Regions from separate parts of the Psychromonas aquatilis genome, predicted to be linked through region 1. Evidence: predicted binding sites of a transcription regulator. Region 1 holds the regulator's gene; the other holds the start of a gene.

Region 1 (6,713 bases):
GATAACCAAAGTCATCGCCCATTGGATTTAATGTTGCGTGTTGTTTGTGTTCAATGTTGGTACGGATGATTTGACCTTGATATTGTAAAGAGTAATCGTATTGATGTGCTTCTTCACTGATCAAACGGAATAAATCAATCAATAATGGTTTTTCAAGTTGCTGGTGTTCAACAAGGACCAATGAGCGTTGTTGGTCAACGCCAGGGTAGAAGTCATAAGCATAAGCACTCATTGCTTGCACTTTACCTTCTCCGATAAAGAAGTGCGGTACTCCATGTTTACTATCTGCAGTATCAACATCAAAATTATTTTGACAACCTGCATCAACAGAAACTAAGTTATGGGCAATAGTTTGGCGAGCATAAGACTTGTTTTCATCAAGGTAACGACCACCAAACTTAGGCTCAATATTAACCCAACGACCAAAGCCGTAATCACGTAATACTTCTTGATTATTATTAAAATAAGTCATGCCCAGTGTATCGAAGTGTCCATGTCCCATACCATGTTGACCATAGTTCATCACAAGTTGGCTAATATCGCCTTTACTATTTTGCATGCGGATAAAGCCTTGTGCACCTTTATCTCCATCTGGACCTTCATTTAATTCAACACTTGGTAAACAAGGAACTTCCACTGATTCTTGTGCTTGATAAGCTTGAGATAATGCAACACCGCAACCGCTGATCCAGATTTGCTCTTGAATTTTAGCAATACCGTATAAATTTTTATCTTCAGGGTAATGTTTGGCATATAAGCTAACAGCGATAACGACACCTTCATCTTTAATATCCATACTTTTAGATGCATCATTTAATGAAGGGAAAACACCGTTAGGGTAAGCAGTTGAGAGTAAAGATTGGATAGTTTTAGCGATCACTTGCCCTTTAAAATTAAAGATATCTAATTCAGGACGGAAGCGTTGAGTTAATTCTGCTAATAAACATAAAGGGCGTATTGCATAACGATGGTAATAAGGGCCCTCTATATAATAACCAGACGGAGCAAATAAATTACTTAACTGTGCAAGGAATCCACCCTGTATGTCATCACCGGCTAAACCGTGTAATGCTAAGTCAATATACTTTTCTTGGCCAATTGCTGCGCCACAAGCTGCTGTTGCTGCAACAGCCCAAACACCATGATTATGAATTCGGTCAAAATCAAAGTCATATTTGACGGTTGCAACTTCTAACATTGGTTCAAATAGTTGACTCTCAATGTGTTGGCGTTGCTCTTCGGTTAACCAGTGTTTAATGCAGCTATAACCTAAGCTTGAATATAACAACCAAACGTGTTCATTCAGCATTTGATGAAATAAACGTCCTGGTGGATTGGTGTTACGTTGAACTTGGAAACCCAATGCCAAATATTTATCGGCATATTGGGTTAATAAGTCTGCTGCAAACTGAGCGTATTTTTCTTCACCTGTAATTAAAAATAAACGGCCAGCTTGGTCGATATATTTATAATTTTGTTGGTGTTTATTATGCGCATAACCACCTGCTGGGCTGTGTCCTGGAACATCAATAGGTAATGCAAGGTAATTGTCCGTATCGCGAATCAGAGCATCGAGGCTGACTCCCATTAAACTTGGTTTACCGAGCTCTTGTTGGATAGCTTCAATCTCTTGTTGATCCATAAGAACAGCGTTGACGTTGGAAGACATATTGACCTCTATTGCATAAAAGTGGATAAAAATAAATGGATAAAGTAATACAAATAAACTTTAAAATCACTTTATTTTTTAGTTTTTACGTACTGTGTCTACATTTTTATTTTTTGTATTTGTATATATGGCTTAGCATTTTTTTTGATTGTAGAACGTCTATCTAATGCACAGTTTAATGATTGAAATTGATTTTTATTGCTTTTTTAGTGCGCTTAGAAGGGAGGTAAAAAGTTAATCTTATTGTTAATGCTTCTAGTTGTATTACACCTTAGATTGAATGTGCTGATAGCTCATGATCTAGATCACACATAACGTCTTTTTGTATTACAAATCGATTGTGGTAATGTACAATTTTTCATTTTATAAATCTGTTTATTTGTTTTTCTACTATTGAAGAGTGATAAATACCTGCTTTAAAGCAAGTTAATAATATGAATTAGCGCAGAGAAATACGCTCTGTATAAAGTACTTAGAAATTATTAGTATAAAATACGAATAACGATACCAGTACCATTTGACGATGGCTTGAGCTGGTTAATAATGAAAATTAATTTTTTAATTGAGGTGATAAATGGCTAGTTTTAATATCGCATTAATCGGCGAATGTATGATTGAACTACAGGATGTAGGCGGCACATTACGCCAAGGCTTTGGCGGAGATACTTTAAATACAGCTGTTTATTTATCACGTTTAACTGCTAATAAAGCGCTTAATGTAAGTTATGTAACAGCATTAGGTACAGATAAAGTAAGCCAAGGAATGGTCGATAATTGGTTATCGGAAGGTATCAATGATCAATTTATTCAGCGCTCAGAAACAAAACAACCAGGTATTTATATTGTAGATACAGATGACACAGGCGAGCGTAGTTTTATGTATTGGCGTGCTGATTCAGCTGCTAAATACTGGTTAGAAACAGCCAGCGAAGAATTACTTGAAAACCTTTTAAAACAAGACGCTATCTATTTATCTGGTATTAGCTTAGCGATTTTACCAGCAGATAGCCGTGAAAAGTTATATGCCTTGTTAACCGAATATAAAGCAGCTGGTGGTAAAGTTATTTTTGATAATAACTACCGTCCGAAATTATGGGACTCGCAAGAGCAAGCTGTTGAAAACTACAAAAAAATATTATCAGTGACACATACTGGACTATTAACATTTGATGACGAAGAGGCTGTTTTTGGCGATACCTGTATCGAAGATTGTATTAAACGCTCATTAGCACTTGGCGTGACTGAGATTGTTATTAAGCGCGGTAGCAAGGAATGTTTAGTTATTACAGCAGATGATCAAATTAGTGTTAAAGCAAATTTAATAGAAAAATCTAAAGTTATTGATACTAACGCTGCCGGCGATTCATTTGCCGCAGGTTATATGTCTGGCCGTTTATTAGGCGAAAGTAGCGAAGCATCGGCAATGAAAGCACATAATGTTGCAGCAACCGTTATTCAGCATAAAGGTGCCATTATCGATGCACAATTTATAGCTCCATTCGTAGATTAATTACTTACAATTAGGAAATAAGAAATGACAACATTAAACGAAAAACTACAAACATTGAAAGTGATCCCTGTTATTGCAATTAAGGATGCTGCTGATGCTGTTCCACTGGGTAAAGTATTAGTTGAAAACGGCATGCCATGTGCAGAAATAACTTTCCGTACTCCTGCCGCAGCAGAATCAATTAAAAACTTGCGCGAAGCATTTCCTGAGATGTTAATTGGTGCGGGTACAGTATTAAACAGCGAAACAGTCGATCAAGCAATTGATGCTGGCGTAGATTTTATTGTAAGCCCTGGTTTTAATCCAACAACAGTTAAATACTGTCAACAACGTAACATGCCAATTATCCCTGGCGTTAACAACCCATCTTTAGTTGAGCAAGCAATGGAAATGGGTTTAACTACGTTAAAATTCTTCCCTGCAGGCCCTTCAGGCGGTGTATCAATGTTGAAATCTTTAACGGCTGTTTACCCAGTTAGCTTTATGCCTACTGGTGGTGTTTCACCTGCAAACATCAATGAATATTTAGATATTGATGCGGTATTAGCTTGTGGTGGTACTTGGATGGTGCCTGCAAACTTAATTGATAACCGTGAGTGGGATAAGATTGCTGTTTTAGTTAAAGAAGCTGTTGCAGCTTTAGGTTAATTAAAAGCGGTTTATATAAAAAAGCCTTGATTATGTATGTAATCAAGGCTTTTTTGTAACAGAAGTATTTATTTATTTATATTTTCAGTTTGGTTTTTATCTAGTTCTTCATCTTCAGGTAATGGCTGCCCTGTGTAGGCATGTAGAAAAGCCTCACATAGCAATTCACTGTTAGTTGCGTGGCGTAAGTTATTCACTTGCCTTCTAGTTCGTTCATCCGTTAATATTTTAAGCACCTTAGTTGGGATTGAGACAGTTACTTTTTTTACCTGCTCACTTTTTTTACCGTGTTCGGCATAAGGGCTAATATATTCACCATTCCATTTTGTTGTCATAATAGTAACCTTGAAAAAAATTACTGTTATTTTACCTCGATTTTTTTATTATGGCAATCTGAACGTAAAGATGGCTAGAAGTCCATCACAAGAATTAAGCGTTAGTGACCATGAATGACGGTTTATTAAAAAGGTTCTGATTTATTGGTATCAAAAACGGTTAATGTTTCTCGTATACGCGGTTTTATTTTACTACTTTTAAATGGACTTAAAGATAGTGTTTTATCTTCATTTAATGAAATATCATAAAACTGAGGTAAATTAAAATTAACTTGCTCACTTACCTCATCGGAGAGGTAATTATTGGAAGCATAAAAGCGATTTACATTTTGTACAAATTCATTTTTGGAGCCAGCAAAGTTTAAAAAAGTTTCCACTTCATTTTCTGCATTTGCAATATATATATTAAAACCATCGGTGTGATTTTCAAAAAAGAATTGTATTAAACCTTCACTGATATGTGACTCGATGATATCGGCCGTTTGATCATAGAAGGTTGTTTTTAGATTTAAGGAACTAGCGGATAGTTTCTTATTCGATATATGGCTATAGATATCAACAGCACTTTCTAAATGTTGTAAGGATACCCCTTTACGTTCAAAGTAAAAACCAAACTTCCTTCCACCGGTCCATAGGGTTTGGACTGAGCGAGTATGTACCGTATGCAAACGTAATTGAATAAACTCATCAAGTTTTTTGCCAAAAGAGTTACAAATTTGTTCGCTGAAATGGCGGCTATAACAAAAGAGATCAATTTTACTTGGTGGTGATGCATCTTGATGCATTTTCGATAAAATCGTATTCAATGCTTCAACTACTGAAAATTGGCTATTAAAGTGTAATGTTCTTACTTCGTTCCATGAGTTACGGTATATAAAGTCGATACTGCCAATTAAGCTTTCTTTGTGCTCACCATAAGCCATCACATTATCAATCTGGTTTAATTCACTCTCTTCTGTATCTTGCCAATGCCTGGTTGGATCTTTTTCAACATTAAGAAAGATAGATAAATACTTAATTGCACAGGGGGCGCTAAGCGCTTTGTCGCTTGCTTTAGGAACATAAATAGGGAAAACACTGTATAAGTCCTTGGCAAATTGATTCAAATTTTTATCAACAAGATCAGAGCCTTGGTTGTATAAGTGAAGTTCAGTGTCTTCATCGTACAAACCGTTGACATAACTCCATGCAACGAGTTTAGATAAATAAGGTGAATAGCCTAAGCAGGGGGTATTAGCTAGCTCAAAAGGTTCTAGCTTACTATTATATAAATACCATCCTGCTTTATTTTTACGATGTTCCGGAATTTGAATGAGGCTAAGGTGCTTCTCTATTAAATTAGGCGAAATATTAGGGTTAATAATATCGACCTTACCCGGTAAGGTTTCATGAGCAGCGTAAAGTTTACGCGATAAGATGCCAATATCTTCAGCACTAATAGATTCACTAATATTATTAACTCGTGCAAACTTAATTAAATTACTATAGCTCAACATCAATGCATCAAGTAATAATGAGTTTGCTTGCTGTACTTCTCGTATTTTCCAGTTATGGCGATTATCTAAATCTATTATCTGGCTTTCAGTCCAGCCCCATTGTTTAATGAGGTTTTTTAAAATTGCTCTACGCCAAGAGGTACTTTCAGACGAAGAAGGTTTGGATAACGCTTCTTCTGTTTTGAAATAAAAGCATACTCGCACTAACTCCAAACGATTGAGGTCATTAATACTGATTAAGTAATCGCTAACTTTACTTAGCATCAGACAATAGGGATCTAAGTGCTCATTATAGAAATGTTGTTCTTGAAAGCTTTTTTTATAGGAAGTTGATATTAACTCTGTATTTGGATATTCCCATGAGTAAGCCTCCATTAAAATAGTTTTTAATGTTGCTTTGTAAGGGTTATCAATGCCTTTATAAAGTTGCCACAAAGTTGCACCGAATAACTCTTCAGCCGGTACAGAGTGTAAACCCCCAAGGTCTAACCAATCATCTTCTTCAATTTGTTTATTGTCATATAATTTTTTTACATAATCATCATAATCATGTTCGTGATCATGTGGAATTTGTCGCCATAAAATACGTTTGCCAGCAACGCGTAAAGATGTGCGATAGAACTCATCTAGCAGTAACATGTGTTGTGATGTACCGCATGACTCATCACTTAATTCTGCTTTATTGTTAACTCTAAATTTATTATCGGGTATTAGGAAAAAATTTAGCTCAACAGCTAAACTTTCAGCCCAATGGGTAATTTCCCAAGTTTTTTTATTGAGTAGTTCAACTCTATCAGGATCTAATTTATGTGAGTAACAAACCCAAATATCTAAATCACTTTCCGAACATTGTCCAATTGAAGAAGTACTTCCCATTGCATATAACCCGATGATTTCAGGTAAAGCAGGAGAGGTGTCAGGCAATTTAAAATCGAATAGTTGTAAACTTAGTGACTGTTGTTGTTCATTTGGGGTAAATTGGCAAATACCTTTAGGCACATCAGCATCAATATAGCCAGGTAAAGTAGGTTCATTTAAGTGCAGTAAGATTGGAA
Region 2 (6,713 bases), on a different contig from region 1:
TTATTAGAGAAAATTAGCATACTTAATAATCAACAATAAGACGTATTAACCAGAGACCACGCACAAATCCAATTGCTTAAAATACGCTAGTCTTGTTTAGAGTCAATATTTTCTTACTGGTAAGAAGGGATAAATGCCCTATTGGCAATGGAGGAGGGGAAAATAAAAGGGCAGATTAAACCTATTAATAGGCCTAAAGTGACTGAAATATTCATTAAAATTGAGATTCAATGTTATATTAATGCCTATTTTATTTATTACTTGTTATTTTAGGTTTTTATGAAGCACCAACAGGCTCTCTTTTTACAAGAAATGGGAATAACTCATTGGCAGGTAAGAAAACCAGAATTATTTAAAGCAGAAAGTACCACTAAACAATTAAACCTTTCGACATGTAAATTATTAATTGTGTGTACCGAGCAAGATCAGCAACATAAATTAATGACTGCTATTGTTAGTGCTTTTTCTATTGATATTGATGATGTGGTTTTTTGCTCATTAGAGCAGTTCGAAAACCAGCAGGGCAGTTTACCTCGTTTGATATGGTCGACACTAGGAAAAATAAGCGTTGCTGCTAATACACAATTACTGCATTCACCTTCTTTAGCTGTATTGTCTAAAGATGGGAAAGCTAAAAAATTACTTTGGAAGCAATACTGTGACCATCTACAATAATCAATCTAAAATAGAGATTATCGCAATGGCAATAACTGACCTTCCTGAGGTCCTTGCCATTGAATCTTCTGCTCATAGCCATCCTTGGTCTGAAAAACTCTTCATTAGTAATTTTGGTAAACGTTATATTAACCATGTATTAATGGTCGAAGGTAAGCTCGCTGGGTACTTTGTAGCAAGTTATGTTGCAGGTGAGGTGACGCTTTTAAATATTGCCATTTCACCTGACCAACAAGGGCTAGGGTTAGGCTTTTCTTTATTAGATTATTTGAAAACATTATCTATCTCATTAGACCAACAAGAGATTTGGCTTGAGGTAAGAGAATCTAACCAAGCTGCGCTCAAGCTTTATCAAAAACTTGGTTTTGTTGAAGTGGATATTAGGCATGCTTACTACCCAACAGATAATGGTAGAGAAAATGCTATCATTATGTGTTGTTACTTATAATTGGAACTTACATGATTTCTAAAAACCAACTTAAACTTATTCATTCTTTAGAGTTAAAAAAACAGCGCAAAAAAACAGGGCTGTTTTTGGTGCAGGGTGAAAAAAATGTAAGTGAGTTATTTAACTCTGATTTTGAAGTTGTAAACTTATTTGCAACGCCTGAATATATTAATAAAAACTCAGCCTTATTATCACAAAAGCAACTCGTGTCATTAACAATAGAAAGCACTGCTGAAGAGTTGCAAAAAGCAGGTACATTAAAAACCAATAATACGGTTATTGCGATCGTTAAATCTAAAGCGAGTGAGTTACCTGACATTAAAAATAACCAATTAGTTCTGGTATTAGACCAAGTGGGAGACCCTGGTAACTTGGGGACGATTATACGTGTGGCCGATTGGTACGGTATTGAACATATTATTTGCAGTACGGATTGTGCAGATCTTTACAATCCTAAAGTTATTGCCGCAACGATGGGGTCTTTTGCGCGAGTTAAAGTGAGTCATACTGATTTATATAGCTACTTGTCAGCTCAGGATAAGCCAATTTATGGTGCTTTTTTGGAAGGAGAAAATATTCATAAAAGCAAATTAGTTGATAATGCTTTCATTGTCATGGGCAGTGAATCACATGGTATTTCTGAGCAAGTGGGTCAATTAATTACAGATAAGATCACTATTCCTAACTTTGGCCAAGCAGAATCATTAAATGTGGCAATGGCAACAGGAATTATTTTAGATAATTTTAAACGTTAATTAAAATTAATTTAGCTTTATCAATTTGTTTTAAAAGAACATTTTAAAAATCCGGTCTTTGTACCGGATTTTTTGTTTTTGGGAATAGTAAATTTAATTTAAAAAATTTGATTTTAATGATTGACAGTTAATAATGATATCTATTATCATTTAGTTGCTGGCAGAGAAACACATTATTAATTAGCTTCACTTAACGCATTTTCTTCGTCCAGGTGAATGTAAAGTGAAATAATAAAGGCATTAATAATAAGTTGTTTTTTTGTATATTAACTTAAAAGGATGTCCTACCTTTTACATTAATAGTAACAGCACCTTCATTAAGGTAACGCACATTGCCGATGATGAATATTAACCGGCTTTTATCGCACAGTGAGGGACGGTTAAAGATAAACTGATAAATGTTTATCGCCATCACAGAAAGCTCTATCTGTTGATGAATTGGTATAATTAATATTGCAACTATAAAGGCGGGGGGTTGGAGTAGTTGCAATATTAATCCCACATTATTGTTTACTGAACTATTTACTGACTTCTTCTAATTCACACTTACACTTCTTACACAAATAAACAGTCCCTTTTTTAATTTTATTATGACGACGGACTGTTAATTGATGCTCGCTACATGCACAACGGTATAAAAATAACTTTCCTTGAACATCACTAATATCTAATTGATGTGTTGTATTAGCAGGTAAGTTAAAGACCTGAGTCATAATATATTGCCATTCTTTACCATGAGGCTTTACTCGGCCGTATAATTGATAGGTGATTAGGTGAGCAATTTCATGCGCAACGACTTCTTTAATAAAAATCGCTTTATTTTGATGGTATAAAATCGGATTAAAGTTGAGTAGGTTCTTTTGCAAGTGTGCGCTACCGGCACTACGACCTCCCTGATTGAATAAATAACCTGGGCGCTTAAAGGCGCGATCGAAAAAGCACTCCGCTAAAATGAAACAATCTTCACCTTTAACTGCAAGTGCTTTTTTATCTTCAATGCTTAACATTGCGTTCTATTTAAATACTAGCCGTTAAAATGCAGCTGCTTTTAAAGCTTCTACTTTATCTAGCGATTCCCAAGGGAATTGCTCACGACCAAAGTGACCATAAGCTGCTGTTTCTTGGTAGATTGGTTTAATCAGGTCTAACATTTCGATTAAGCCATATGGGCGAAGGTCAAAGTGTTCACTTACTAGGCTTACGATTAACCCTTTTGCCACTTTTTCAGTACCGAATGTTTCTACACTAATTGATGTTGGCTCAGCAACACCAATGGCATAAGAAACTTGAATCTCACAACGGTCAGCTAAACCAGCAGCAACTATGTTTTTTGCTACGTAACGTGCTGCGTATGCGGCACTACGGTCAACTTTTGATGGATCTTTACCTGAGAATGCACCACCACCGTGACGAGCAGTACCGCCATATGTATCAACGATAATTTTACGACCTGTTAAACCACAATCACCTACTGGACCACCAATAACAAAGCGACCTGTTGGATTGATATGGAATTTAGTACGTTCAGATAATAGATCTGCTGGTAGTACTGGTTTAATAATCTCTTCCATTACTGCTTCAACTAAGTCTGATTGCTTAATATCTTCACGGTGCTGTGTTGATAATACAACCGCATCGATACCTACAATTTTACCTTGATCATAAGCAAAAGTTACTTGGCTTTTTGCATCTGGGCGTAACCAGTCTAGTTGACCACTTTTACGTACTTCAGCTTGTTTTTTAACAAGACGATGTGCATAAGTAACAGGAGCTGGCATGTAAACTTCAGTTTCATTAGTCGCATAGCCAAACATTAAACCTTGGTCACCAGCACCTTGCTCACGTGGGTCAGAGCGATCAACACCTTGGTTGATATCTGGCGATTGTTTACCAACTACATTTAATACAGCACAAGAATCTGCATCAAAACCCATTTCTGAACTAGTGTAACCAATATCACGTACTGTTTTACGTGTAATTTCTTCAATATCAACCCATGCATCAGTAGTGATTTCACCACCTACCATTACCATGCCTGTTTTTACATAGGTTTCACAAGCAACACGTGCTTTAGTATCTTGTTTTAAAATTGCATCAAGTACTGCATCAGAAATTTGATCTGCGATTTTATCTGGATGACCTTCAGAAACTGATTCTGAAGTAAATAAGTCACGTGACATGTGAACTCCTATTCGGGCTATATGAATTAAAAACTTTGGATGTTTGAACATCTAGACGTCTATAATACATTTTTTTACATGATATGACAGCATAATATTTTAAAATAATTTAGAACTGTTTGTACTTTTTAGTGGTCATAACCTTTTAAAAATTATGCGTATATTCCCTTAAAGATAAACTAGCGATGAGTTATACTCCCGTCATTTTTATTTTGTGGTTATATTTTCCCTGTTTATTCGAGATCGTTTATGCCTTTACAATTCCAGTTTAAAAAGTTTTTCTCACTCATTAATAAATTGCCTCGTTTACACTTTTGGCTGCTTATTTTACTGTTTGTTATATTAATTCTGATTAGCCTTATTCCGCATCCAGAGGCATCCAATAAAAAAGTAACTAAAGAGTTGGTTTTACCAGAAAATATTTCAACTCAAGTAAAAAAATCAATTGCGGTTCCACAAGGGCAGGGCAGTGTTGAAAGTAATAATTTATACCCTGAGTTCTCTGGCAATAGAGAAGCGGTTATTACCATTAAATCGGGCGATACGTTAAGCCAGATATTTTCTGATCAAAATATACCGGCAGCTAATTTACAAGAAGTATTAGAGGCCGATGCAGAGCATATTCGATTGGCTAATTTACTTCCAGGGCAAGAAATACACCTTCAAATTGGTCCTAAAAATGAATTATTAGCTCTGAAGCTAGTCATTGACCGCGCAACGACATTAAGTTTTGTATTAAAAGATGGAGAGTACCTGTCTAAGATAGAAACAAAAAAAGGTGAGTGGCGTAATAATTATTACCATGGAACGATCAATGGCAGTTTTTATGTCAGTGCAAAAAGAAGTGGCCTTACTTCTAGTCAAATTCAACAAATCTCTAATGCTTTACAAGATAAGTTGGATTTTAAACGGCTACGAGCAGGCGATACGTTTAAATCGCTTGTTGCTAAACAATATATTGAAGGGGCTTATGCCAATGAAAGTGAAGTATTAGCAGTGATTATCGAAAGGGGATCAACTGCGTATACGGCATTTTTAAGCGATGATGGTCGTTATTATGATAAAGATGGCATGGGCTTAACTAAAGCTTACCGTCGATACCCAGTCAATGGCCGCCCTAGAATAAGTTCTCCTTTTAATCCTCGTCGCCTTCATCCTATTACTAAACGTGTTCGTCCACACAACGGAACTGATTTTGCCGTTCGTACAGGAACCAATGTATACAGCATTGGTGATGGTGTCGTTTTACGAGCTGGTTATCACCCCGCTGCAGGTAATTACATTGTTATCAAACATGGCCGAAAATACACTACGCGTTACTTACATTTGAGCAAACGTTTAGTGACAAAAGGTCAGCGAGTTGCGATGGGGGAGTTAATTGCTAAGTCAGGTAATACGGGAAGTTCTACTGGTGCGCATCTACATTATGAATTCCATATTAACGGTAAGCCTGTTGATGCGATGAAAGTGTCTCTGCCTCTTTCTCAAGAAGTGCCTGCCAATAAAATTAAAGCCTTTAAGGCAACTCGTGACCTAGCATTAAAGGAAATGGGAGAGTTATAAAAGAAATAAAAACTGCTTAATTAAGGATGCTGCCTTGATTAAGTGATTTCTCGTTAATTTATAAAGCCTCAATTATATTTACGTATAATTGAGGCTTTTTCATTACGTAATAGATAACGTATGGTGTAAATGAACGATTTCTAATAGTTGATCTTCCCGCTCAAAGCGACTCTCAATAACCTCACCTAACCTAGAAAGATCTTGATCAAAATTTAACATTGCTTGATCAGATGCATCTTCTGCATAGGTATCATTAAAGTTTAATGCAATGTCTGTTGTGGTGGTGATACGCGAATACAGCTCTTGTGCAATTTTAAGGTTTTCTTCCCCATCTAGTTTAGATTGCGCAATGATTTGATGATAAATTTCAAAATGCCCTGTGGATGCATAATCTAATAATAATTGGCAGAACTCAGTAATTAAAGCTTGTTGCGGTAACCCTTTTTTTTGATCTTGGTAAGGGGGAAGCCCTGCGAGTTGGCAATATAAAATAACCAATTTTTGACGAGCGTCTAACCAGTTATCTATAATAGAAAGTGCACCACCCCATTCCTCTTTTGCTTGTTTAAGTTTATTAAGCATGTGGCCTCCTATAAAGGTATATTTGATAATAGAAGTGAATGACCTTCTAATTTAAGCATATACTTTTGTTTAAAAATTACTGTGACCTTATACCCATTGTAAGTTTTTACAAATTTAAGAGATTATTATTAACCTTTAATGCACCTCATCTATTTGCGTTATACTATGTTAATTTAGTTTGAATTGAGTAATAAAATGAATCAGGTGATCGAAGAAAACGAGCAAGAAGCATGGTGGTTTATCGTTTCTCAAGGCAAGTTAGTTGCCTTAGATAAAGGGGAATTAATCCCTTTTGGTAGCATCAATGATTTACCATTTCCTGAAGGGGCAACAGTGAATAAACGTTTACTTGGTGAGTATAATGGTGCTTCTTGTTATCTTGTTGAACTTGATGATTTTTTAGATGTTGGGTTAGGCGACTATGTTACGCTTCGCTCTTTGTTGGGCAGAGTGCCTGACCTATTGTTTGACATGTCAGGGCGCGCTTTACAGATTGCATTATTCTATAAA

The links. The regulator MetJ, encoded in region 1, represses methionine synthesis genes. The targets are predictions, from matches to a motif close to TAGACGTCTAGACGTCTA.
Region 2: a site for MetJ is predicted at 4,103-4,120, ahead of metK (methionine adenosyltransferase). Genes of this name have one in related genera too.

Annotation. Positions count from the first base shown of each region.
Region 1 covers NZ_JBAKAZ010000026.1:7,238-13,950, reverse strand. Annotated here, with positions in the region: gene V6256_RS08355 (heparinase II/III domain-containing protein) at 1-1,669, opposite strand, end outside; gene kdgK (2-dehydro-3-deoxygluconokinase) at 2,244-3,179, shown strand; gene V6256_RS08345 (bifunctional 4-hydroxy-2-oxoglutarate aldolase/2-dehydro-3-deoxy-phosphogluconate aldolase) at 3,204-3,827, shown strand; gene metJ (met regulon transcriptional regulator MetJ) at 3,896-4,162, opposite strand; gene V6256_RS08335 (class I adenylate cyclase) at 4,288-6,713, opposite strand, start outside.
Region 2 covers NZ_JBAKAZ010000020.1:33,196-39,908, reverse strand. Annotated here, with positions in the region: gene V6256_RS07110 (DNA polymerase III subunit psi) at 280-675, shown strand; gene rimI (ribosomal protein S18-alanine N-acetyltransferase) at 659-1,123, shown strand; gene V6256_RS07100 (RNA methyltransferase) at 1,135-1,878, shown strand; gene V6256_RS07095 (SprT family zinc-dependent metalloprotease) at 2,397-2,885, opposite strand; gene metK (methionine adenosyltransferase) at 2,910-4,058, opposite strand; gene V6256_RS07085 (peptidoglycan DD-metalloendopeptidase family protein) at 4,308-5,621, shown strand; gene rsd (sigma D regulator) at 5,724-6,203, opposite strand; gene nudC (NAD(+) diphosphatase) at 6,399-6,713, shown strand, end outside.